Regions from separate parts of the Paenibacillus sp. FSL H3-0469 genome, predicted to be linked through region 1. Evidence: riboswitches for the same ligand, from Rfam matches in the RefSeq annotation. Region 1 holds a riboswitch; each other region holds the start of a gene.
What was found. Region 1 has a riboswitch for cyclic di-GMP ahead of NSS83_RS23115 (transglutaminase-like domain-containing protein). Riboswitches for the same ligand answer to the same signal wherever they lie in the genome.
Positions count from the first base shown of each region.

Region 2: another riboswitch for cyclic di-GMP. It lies ahead of NSS83_RS17805 (flagellar assembly protein A); the one in region 1 lies ahead of NSS83_RS23115 (transglutaminase-like domain-containing protein).
Region 3: another riboswitch for cyclic di-GMP. It lies ahead of NSS83_RS28705 (PA14 domain-containing protein); the one in region 1 lies ahead of NSS83_RS23115 (transglutaminase-like domain-containing protein).

Region 1 is NZ_CP150302.1:5,250,393-5,253,672, forward strand. Features, by position in the region: gene NSS83_RS23105 (GtrA family protein) at 1-324, shown strand, start outside; gene NSS83_RS23110 (class D sortase) at 392-1,045, shown strand; cyclic di-GMP riboswitch class I at 1,172-1,253, shown strand; cyclic di-GMP riboswitch class I at 1,327-1,407, shown strand; gene NSS83_RS23115 (transglutaminase-like domain-containing protein) at 1,421-2,230, shown strand; rRNA gene NSS83_RS23120 (16S ribosomal RNA) at 2,597-3,280, shown strand, end outside.
Region 2 is NZ_CP150302.1:4,068,391-4,071,670, forward strand. Features, by position in the region: gene NSS83_RS17795 (ABC transporter substrate-binding protein) at 1-249, opposite strand, end outside; gene NSS83_RS17800 (isochorismatase family cysteine hydrolase) at 275-958, opposite strand; cyclic di-GMP riboswitch class I at 1,464-1,556, shown strand; gene NSS83_RS17805 (flagellar assembly protein A) at 1,662-3,280, shown strand, end outside.
Region 3 is NZ_CP150302.1:6,576,821-6,580,100, forward strand. Features, by position in the region: gene NSS83_RS28700 (MFS transporter) at 76-1,293, shown strand; cyclic di-GMP riboswitch class I at 1,379-1,480, shown strand; gene NSS83_RS28705 (PA14 domain-containing protein) at 1,461-3,280, shown strand, end outside.

The DNA.
Region 1 (3,280 bases):
TTTGCGGTATTTACCCTGCTGCATTCCCTGGGGATGCTTAACACCCCTGCACAGATTATTTCCTATAGCGCCGGGACGGCCAACAGCTTTTTCTGGAATAAGAAGGTGACCTTTAAGGGAAGGGACAGAGGCGGGAATGGCGGCTTTGACCGGATGCAGCTGGTGAGATTTATTGTGCTGAATCTGCTGGTGCTGGGCATTTCGGTGCTGTTGATTCATCTTCTGACTGACCGGCTGGGGATACAGGTGCTCCTGGCCAAGGTGCTGGTTACCTTCATAACAGTGATCATTAATTTCTTTGGAAGCCGGAAATGGGTATTCTAAAGAGACAGTATATCTTCCCCGTATTCTGCGGCGGGAGTACTTATTCTATATTGCGGAGGCGATTGTCATGCGGAAGTTATCCTATTTGATTATACTTGCCGGGGTCCTGATTATGCTCTACCCCAAAGGAAGCGAATGGTACGAGGACCGTCAGCAGCAGAAGCTGCTGGAAGAGGCCGAACAGGCCTATAGTGAAATCGTTCCTTCGGCTACCGCTCCTGCCAGCCAGGATCTGAGCAAGCCTTATGCGGAAGTCACCCAGCTGCTGGCGGAAGAGTCTGGTGCAGAAGAGCCGGTGCCCACTACAGCGCCCGAGATTGAAGTTGGAGGCAAGATCACTGCCATTATTGAAATTGACAAAATCGATCTGAAGCTGCCTGTACTGGAGGGCGCCACCAAGACTAATATGAAGCATGCTGCGGCGCATATGAAGGAGACAGCTCCGATTGGCGCGGTAGGCAATGCAGCGATTGCGGCACACCGGTCAAGAACGGCAGGGCGGCTGTTCAACAGACTGGATGAGGTCGGTAAAGGGGATACCATTACTGTTATTACAAGCGGCCAGGAATACAAATATGTTGTATATGATGTATCTATTGTAGAGCCTACTGATATTTCGGTACTGAAGGGAAAGGATGATGATAAGATTCTGACCCTTATTACCTGTGATCCGCTTGTCAACCCGACCCACAGACTTATCATTCATGCGAAGCTGACCTGAATCCATCAAGACAAGGCGATAAAGGTCGAAAAAACATAAAATTTTAGTATATTTGTGGTGGAATCTAGCAATTTGGGTCTTGATAATAGATAGAGGTATGGTAAGATAGAACTATCAGAAGCTAATACACGATAACGGCAAACCTATCGAAAGATAGGGACGCAAAGCTACAGGGCCTTCCCGTCATGGATGGCAGCCAGCTACCGAATGAAGAGGCTTTTTTTGTTTGTTTTAATTCAGAATCTGTCATTATGTGGTAGTAGATTGGACAGATAAAGCTTATACGATAACGGCAAACCTATCGAAAGGTAGGGACGCAAAGCTAAAGGGCCTTCCCGTAAGAATGGCAGCCAGCTACCGAAAGGGGTTTTATCCATGAAGAAGTTTTATTTAATGTTGATTACACTTTTTGTGATCGTCACTTCTGTACAGACAGGCACTGCTCAAGCCGCTAATGCAGATTCAAGCTGGTTAAATGTTGGACAACTTGATCAAGGGGTTATCGGGGTATCGTACGATGTTCCTAAGGATAAGAAGATGAAGCTCATGATTACCAAGGGCAACAACAGCTATACTTACAACTTATACACTTCCAAACCGAACGAGACGTTCCCGCTGCAACAAGGCAATGGCTCTTATAAGGTCTCTGTTCTTGAGAATACTACCGGCAACAAGTACAAAGTACTATCTTCCGAGACTGTATCTCTCTCCATGAGCAATGTGAATGCCGTATATTTGAGCTCCGTACAGAATGTAAAGTGGAGTTCTTCCGATAAATCCGTTCAAAAGGCAGCCCAGCTTACAAAGGGTCTGACTACAGATGCAGACAAAGTTAAGGCTATCTACAATTACATCGTAACTAACGTGAAATATGATTACTCTTTGGCTAACAGCGTAAGCACAGATTATATTCCGAACAACGATAACACGCTTGCTACCAACAAAGGGATCTGTTACGATTACGCATCCTTGTTCGCTACAATGCTCCGCAGTGAAGGTATTCCAACCAAATTGGTTATGGGGAATACAAGCTATGTAACTTCATACCATGCCTGGAATGAAGTGTTCCTGAACGGCAAATGGGTAACGATTGATACTACAGTCGATGCAGGTCTGGGTAAAAACGCAGCATCAACTGAACTGGTCAAATCAGCAAGCAAATATACTGCAGCGAAATTCTACTAAGGATAGCTGTGAACTATAGCATTACCTGAGAATAACCCGCTTAATAATTAAGCGGGTTATTTTTATTTATATAAAGGTTGCTTTTTAATAGAGGGATAGGTTATTATAAATAAGCGTTGTTGAGCGGCAAAGGAAATGAGAGATTACTTAAATAAGTGATTTCAAAAATAAAGCTTGCATTGCTCGGATGAACGTGATATATTATAAGAGTTGCTGGTGGCGTGGTGAGCGGCGCTGACAACGAGCTTGATCTTTGAAAACTGAACAACGAGTGAGTATCTGGAGATCACTTCGGTGAGATCCAAATTAGAGAATGTAAATTCTCGTCAGATGTTTCAAAATGAGCAATCGCTCTTTCTAAATACCAATTTGGAGAGTTTGATCCTGGCTCAGGACGAACGCTGGCGGCGTGCCTAATACATGCAAGTCGAGCGGAGTTTGAGAGGAAGCTTGCTTCCTTTCAAACTTAGCGGCGGACGGGTGAGTAACACGTAGGCAACCTGCCCTCAAGCCTGGGATAACTACCGGAAACGGTAGCTAATACCGGATAATTTCTTTCTTCTCCTGAGGAGAGAATGAAAGGCGGAGCAATCTGCTGCTTGGGGATGGGCCTGCGGCGCATTAGCTAGTTGGTGGGGTAACGGCCCACCAAGGCGACGATGCGTAGCCGACCTGAGAGGGTGAACGGCCACACTGGGACTGAGACACGGCCCAGACTCCTACGGGAGGCAGCAGTAGGGAATCTTCCGCAATGGGCGCAAGCCTGACGGAGCAACGCCGCGTGAGTGATGAAGGTTTTCGGATCGTAAAGCTCTGTTGCCAGGGAAGAACGTCCGGTAGAGTAACTGCTACCGGAGTGACGGTACCTGAGAAGAAAGCCCCGGCTAACTACGTGCCAGCAGCCGCGGTAATACGTAGGGGGCAAGCGTTGTCCGGAATTATTGGGCGTAAAGCGCGCGCAGGCGGTTATTTAAGTCTGGTGTTTAAACCTTGGGCTCAACCTGAGGTCGCACTGGAAACTGGGTGACTTGAGTACAGAAGAGGAAAGTG
Region 2 (3,280 bases), 1.2 Mb from region 1:
GCCCCCCGGGCGGATCTCAACATCCAGCCCCGCTTCTTTATAGAAGCCTTTTTCCACTGCGGTATAAAATCCGGCAAACTGCGCCTGATGAATCCACTTCAGCCGGAGCACCACCTTTTTCAGCTCGCCTGAGCCTTCTGCTCCCTGTCCTTCGGCCTTTCCGGCATCCGTATTGTTACCGCAGGCGGTCAGGAGCAGCATTAGCGAGGTTAACAGCATCAGTGCTTTCGTTCTGGACTTGTTCCACATGGTAATTCCCCCGTTTATGAATGATTTAGTATTGCTCCAGTGCCTTAAGCACCGCTTGCGAATCACTTACACTGCCGAACACCCCGCCCTGCATTTGAACCATATTCAACGCCGCCAGGTGATTCGCTTCATCCGTCGCTCCCGTGCAATCCGCAAGGATCAGACACTCGTACCCCCGGTCATTGGCCTCCCGCATCGTGGTGTGTACACAGACATCGGTAGTAATACCAGTCAGAATCAGATGGGTAATTCCTTTATTCTTCAAGATTAGGTCCAGGTCGGTTGCATAAAAGCTGCCTTTGCCCGGCTTGTCTATAATGTACTCTCCGCGGGCAGGCGCCAGCTCCTCAATGATTTGCCAGCCGCGCTCCCCCCGCACGAGGATTCGCCCCGCCGGTCCTTCGGAGCCGATCTCGGCCCCGATCTGGCGGCTGCGCCAGCGTTTGTTCGCCGGCAGATCCGACAGATCCGGCTTATGCCCCTCGCGGGTATGAATCACGGTGAACCCTTCGATGTCCCGGATACGTGCCAGCAGCCGCTGAATGGGCTGAATCGCCCGCGCCGTTAATGAGAGATCATAACCCATTCTCTCGACGTAACCGCCCTTGCCGCAAAAATCCGTCTGCATGTCGATAATCATCAGCGCTGTCTTCGCCGGGTCCACTGCCCCGTCATAAGGCCAGATGTAAGGTGTTGCTGCAATCTGCATGGTTTATGCTCCTCTCCTGATGTCGCTATCTCTATTAATGTTAGTTTAGTTAACATTAACTCGCGTTTCTTTGGTATGAGTTAGATTATATTACAACGAATTTGTGATGTCTTCGGTTTTATTACGAAATAATACACTGAAAGTTTGTGTTTATTTACATAGTTAACACATATATGACATAATCATTCGCAATACTGCTTATTAAAAAGGAACAGTCCGGGTTTTACCAAGCCCAGGGTGTTCCAACAGCTGAATACCCGCATTTCTTCTCATCTCCCTCTTCCATAAGCTGTAAGCGCTGGGAAACCAGTTTTTTTGTCGAAATAGAGCTGCATATTTCGAGTTTTTTGATAAATAGGCATAATATAGTTGAAAAATAGCTCTTTAAGTACTAGAATTAAGCTTGTTTGCAGAAGTTAATGACGCATAAGAACTATTTATGATTCTTTTTGTCGATTGCAGTCGATCACAATTCATCGCCTCTACAGGATGTATATCATTGATCTATTTCTAAAGGCAAACTTCCCGAAAGGGCAGGACGCAAAGCTATGGGCCTAAGAACGCCAGAATCCGCGTTTACGGTTGCCAGGCTGCCAATAGAGACCACTTAAGCCAGCTGTTCAGGAGGAAGACTTCCGGGCTTGATGATGTTCTTTTTCTGTACGAATTGCCATTGATCATACGAAAAAGTGAGGTTACAACCATGCCGCAGCAGGATATCGAACCAAGCCGATATGAATTCGTAGAGTCCCTGATGCTTGAACGTAAAGGTCTCCTGGATTCATTCTCTGTGGAGGGCCGGACTTCTGACGGGACAACTGGAGATAAGAATGGAATTATCCTCGTGCAGGACAACCAGATATTCATTACTCCCCCGCTCCCCGGAGGCGCTCCCGCCCGCATTTCTGCGATCCACCCTGTTGTCCTGAAGATCAACTGGAAGACCGTTACAGAGCCAACCGAGGTGACCAAGTCAGATTATATTACCTGGGAGATCTGCGAGAAGCCGCAGTATGAAATTACCGTATCGCCTGACAAGCTCAAGGTCCACTTCACTTTATACCGTGCAGAGAAGTACGCCTGGAATCTGGTTAACTGTCCCGCCGCCTTCGAGGCGGTCGTCCGTGCCCAGCCCAACCCGGCGGTGCTGCTGTCCACGCTCACCATAGAACAGATTATTTCTTCACTGGACAACCGTTTCATTCTGCGCAGCCTGAACATTCCCGCCCTGTACGCGGAGCTGGAGAATCCTACATATCTTCCCGTATGCATCGCAGAAGGAAGAGCTCCGCTGCCCGGCAAGGAAGCCCGGCTGGAATTCCTGCTGCCGGAGCATACACTGGAGGGGAACAGAATGCTTGGGGGACAGGAATCCCCCGCTCAGAAGCCTGCGGAACCCTTGGAGTATCTCCGTTTCCCGGGAGCTCCCTTTACCTTTGCAGGTGAGGTCTTCGCCCGCAAACTGCCGCCGGAGGAAGGCATTCCCGGCCTCGACACAGACGGAAGGGTTCTGCCCCCTCCCCCGCCGCAGGATATCTACTTTGCTGCCGGCAATCATGCCAAGCTCCTTCCCTGCGGTAATATCGTAGCCAACCACACAGGCAGACCCCGCATCTGCGGAGGAAGCGGCAGCATCCGGATCTGCGACTTCCCTCCGCTCTGTCTGCTGACCAGAGAGATGACAGAGCCTGCGGGCGACGTTATGTTCGCAGGCGACATTATTGTACCGGGAGATCTGGAAGGATCTGTACGGATCGAAGCCCTGGGGAATGTGTACGTCTATGGCGATATCCGCCAATCTACGATTATAGCCACCGGCAGTATTTATGTTAGCGGCCAGGTTACCGGCAGCGGCCTGTACGCCGGATATGCCGGGGTACAGCAGCATCGTCTGCACAGCCTCGCAGGACTGCTGCGTATAGAAGTGGACGGACTGCGTGAGGCGGCACGCCAGCTGGCCAAGAACGTAGAGTCCCGGCAGCAATCGGTGAATTACGGTCTGGTGGTCATGCTGCTGCTGGAGGATAAATACAACCACCTCGATAGCCTGATCCGCGATCTTGAGGCTACCCTGAGCCGTATGAACGGAGAGTTCGGCTCCGGCACAGACCCGCTCCGGCATATGCTTGAGGTGTTCACCCACCCGGGGCAATTCACCGGATACATTACGGATAGTGTCCTAAGCAGCTTCTCCAGGCTGCTCCTCAAGCTGGGCGAGGAGATCGAACTGCTCGAGGAGGAGCATGCAGTAATTAATCTCGCCCGTTCGCAAGGCAGCCGCCTGGAGTCCGGCGGCAAGCTGCTTGTGCGGGATTCTTGTTA
Region 3 (3,280 bases), 1.3 Mb from region 1:
GATTCATGCTTTCCCTGCCGTCTGGACATGTTAGTTATAGATGAAGTGTCTTAGGACGAGCAGGGAGGGTTAAGCATGAGAGGTTCAGAACGGGGACAGGCGGCGCTGCTGCTGGCTGTAGGCGGGCTATACCTTCTGGCTACAGTGCTTGCAGGGACGTTCCTCAACGTATATCTGTGGAAAAGCCGGCAGAACTTCGCCATGATCGGCTGGTTCACCGTGGCCCAGCAGCTTGCCGTGGGTCTCAGCTTTTGGCTGGGCGGCAAGTGGGTGAAAGAACATAACAAAATGAATGCCCTGCGGCTGGGAATTGCCGTATCGGGCTTTTTTTATTTGCTGGTGCTGTGGCTTCGCGAAGAAGCAGTGCATTATATTTGGCCGCTGGGTGGGGTCCTCGGGCTATCCATCGGGCTGTATTGGCTGGCATTTAACATTGTTTTCTTCGAGATTACGGACGCTGCGAACCGCGATTTCTATAACGGGTGGATGGGTCTGCTGGGTTCCCTGACGGGAATAGCCGGCCCCTGGGTGTCCGGCTGGATGATCTCCCGCTGGCAAGGCGGACAAGGCTACCGTATGGTATTCATATTGTCTTTATGTATCTATGGGGTGGCTGCTGTGCTAAGTTTCTGGCTGCGCAAACGGCCGCGCGGCGAAGCCTATCTCTGGCTGGAGCCCTGGCGCGAGCTTACCCGCAGGCGCAGTCCTTGGCGGCCAGTTGCGGCGGCGCTAGTGTTCCAGGGTATCCGGGAAGGCGTATTCTCCTTCCTGATCGGTCTGCTCGTCTACATTGCTGCACAGGAGGAGAGCAAGCTGGGACAGTTCGCCCTGCTGACCTCCGCCGTCTCCCTGATCAGCTATTATGCGGCCGGCAGATGGTTCAAGCCCCGTGCCCGGCTCGGCGGTATGCTGGCAGGCAGTCTGCTGCTCATCGCCTTCCTTCTTCCGCTGCTGTGGAAGGTGAATTTTACCACCCTCCTGATCATGGGAATCGGGACCTCACTCTGCCTGCCGCTCTACATGCTGCCGATGCTGTCCACCAGCTTCGACCTTATGGGAGTGTCCGAGGAGAGCGCCGGCAAACGCGTGGAATTGGTAGTGCTAAGAGAGCTTAGCCTGATGAGCGGCCGCCTCCTTGGTCTGCTGATCTTCATCGCCGTGCTGTCACTGGACCAATCTCCGCAGACCATTACGCTGCTTATGCTGCTGCTAGGTGCGGCGCCGCTGGGGAGCTGGGTGGTGGTGCGGAAGATGCTGGGTTTAAATGTTCACAGAAATAACAATATTATATGATTCAAATATAGGGTATTATTGCCAAGGTAAGTACAGATTGTATTTGAAGTGAATTCAAAATGATTTCGCATGAATTTAACCATTAGAACTAAAAAGGCAAACCTGTACGAAAGTCAGGGACGCAAAGCCACGGGCCTTACCACAGGGCGGGAGATACCCATCTGTGAATGGTAGCCGGGCCGCTCTTTCCGGTGGTTTTTTTGCGCCCTTTTTTAATTGAAGTGTTAAATGAGCGGAGGTCTTTTATGACAAATAGGAAAAGCTTTATATGTAAGGTACTGTGTTTTATCATTTTGGCTCAAATTCTTGCACCTTTTGTAGAATTCTCAGGGATGAAAATTTCCGCACAGGACAGTATTCTCAGGATCCGGTTTCAGCCCGAAGAAGCCCCTGTACAGGACGGAGAGCTTGCAGATTCTGGAGCCGTTTTTAGCGTCAAAAACCAATACTCCTACGGCTGGAACATGGATCATACCGATGCAACAGTCTCAAGAGATACATACGATGACTCCGGCATAAGTAGCCTTACACGAATCCATCCGGATGGAAAATGGGAAATTGCACTAGACAATGGTACTTATGAAGTCTCGGTAACCGTAGGTGACTCTGTATATAGCAGCAACAACTCCCTTTCTGTTGAGAATATCAAAGTGATGGACGGACTCACTCTTGAAGCAGGGCAGCATAGAACAGTCAAGAAGAAGGTTGCTGTCGAAGATGGAAGACTCACGTTAAGTCAAATCAATGCTGCTGGAATGGAGACGGCTCTCAATAGCATAGAACTTTCATTGGTTAATACATACACTCCCGCCTTGATACCGCCTCAAATAAGTATGCCCTTTGAACCCAATAAGGTTGTTGGTGACAAAGTTCTTCTATCGGGAAGCATGACCAACATACACAACGCTCCGCCTTTTATTAGGGTGAACGGCCTGCAGGTAGAAATCTCCCGCCATATCCGCGAACAAATAGAATCTATTGAACAACAAATACAGCAGGTTAGCCAACATGCAGTGGCAATAGGAAATTCGGATATTGAAGCTATTCAAAGCTCTATCCGCTCCAGCGGCAAGAAGCCTGCAATTATTGCAGTCGGACAATTGAATTTAGAATCAAGCGTGACGTTCGGAAGCGCAGAACAGCCTGTCATTGTAATCGTCGACGGCATGAATACGAACCGGAAGCTGAATGTAACGGTGTACGGGTCGCTAATCCTCCGTGGAGGATTAAATGCCAATACGGAGTTGGATGTTAATGTTATCAACCCTGTACCAGATGAGAATCTAGGTAATCTATGGGTACAGGGGACGGTGCATTTAAATAATAATTCCAATGTACAAGTAGATAATGAATTGTTTGCAGGTTCTTTGGTCTATAACAATGGTTCGCTCGATCTATCCGCGGAACGGATAGTAGTACAAGGCAATATGAATATCAATACTATGGTAACTATGAATGTAGACGAAGAAATGTCTATTGGAGAAGTGGTTTCCAATAATTCAAGGGCAGAACTAAATGTAGCGCAGGGAGATCTGTTTGTCCGGGACAACGTCAGTGTGAATAATCATCTTAATATCACCACAGGCGGATTATTTGCAGTAGGCGGAAATGTCATCTCGAACCAAAGACCTATAATACATACGGGGAATGAGCAAGCTGGACGTACATTGTTGAAGTATGTTCTGTCGGGCCTTAAGGCCGAGTATTACAGCGGCAATGATTTTACGGGCAAGAAGGCCGTGAAGGTGGATGAATCTATTTCTTTGGCTGGCCCACCTGTTCTGGGTGTGCCGGGGATAGCAGACCAGCATTTCTCAGTAAGATGGACAGGGCAAATTCAACCTAACTATACAGATCAATATACCTTCTCCGCCAGAACGTCAGGTGGAGTCAGACTCTGGGTGAATGATCAGCTCCTGGTGGATGCCTGGACAACGAAGCAGCATGTGGAGCAAGGCACCATCCAGCTTGAAGCGGGGAAAAAATA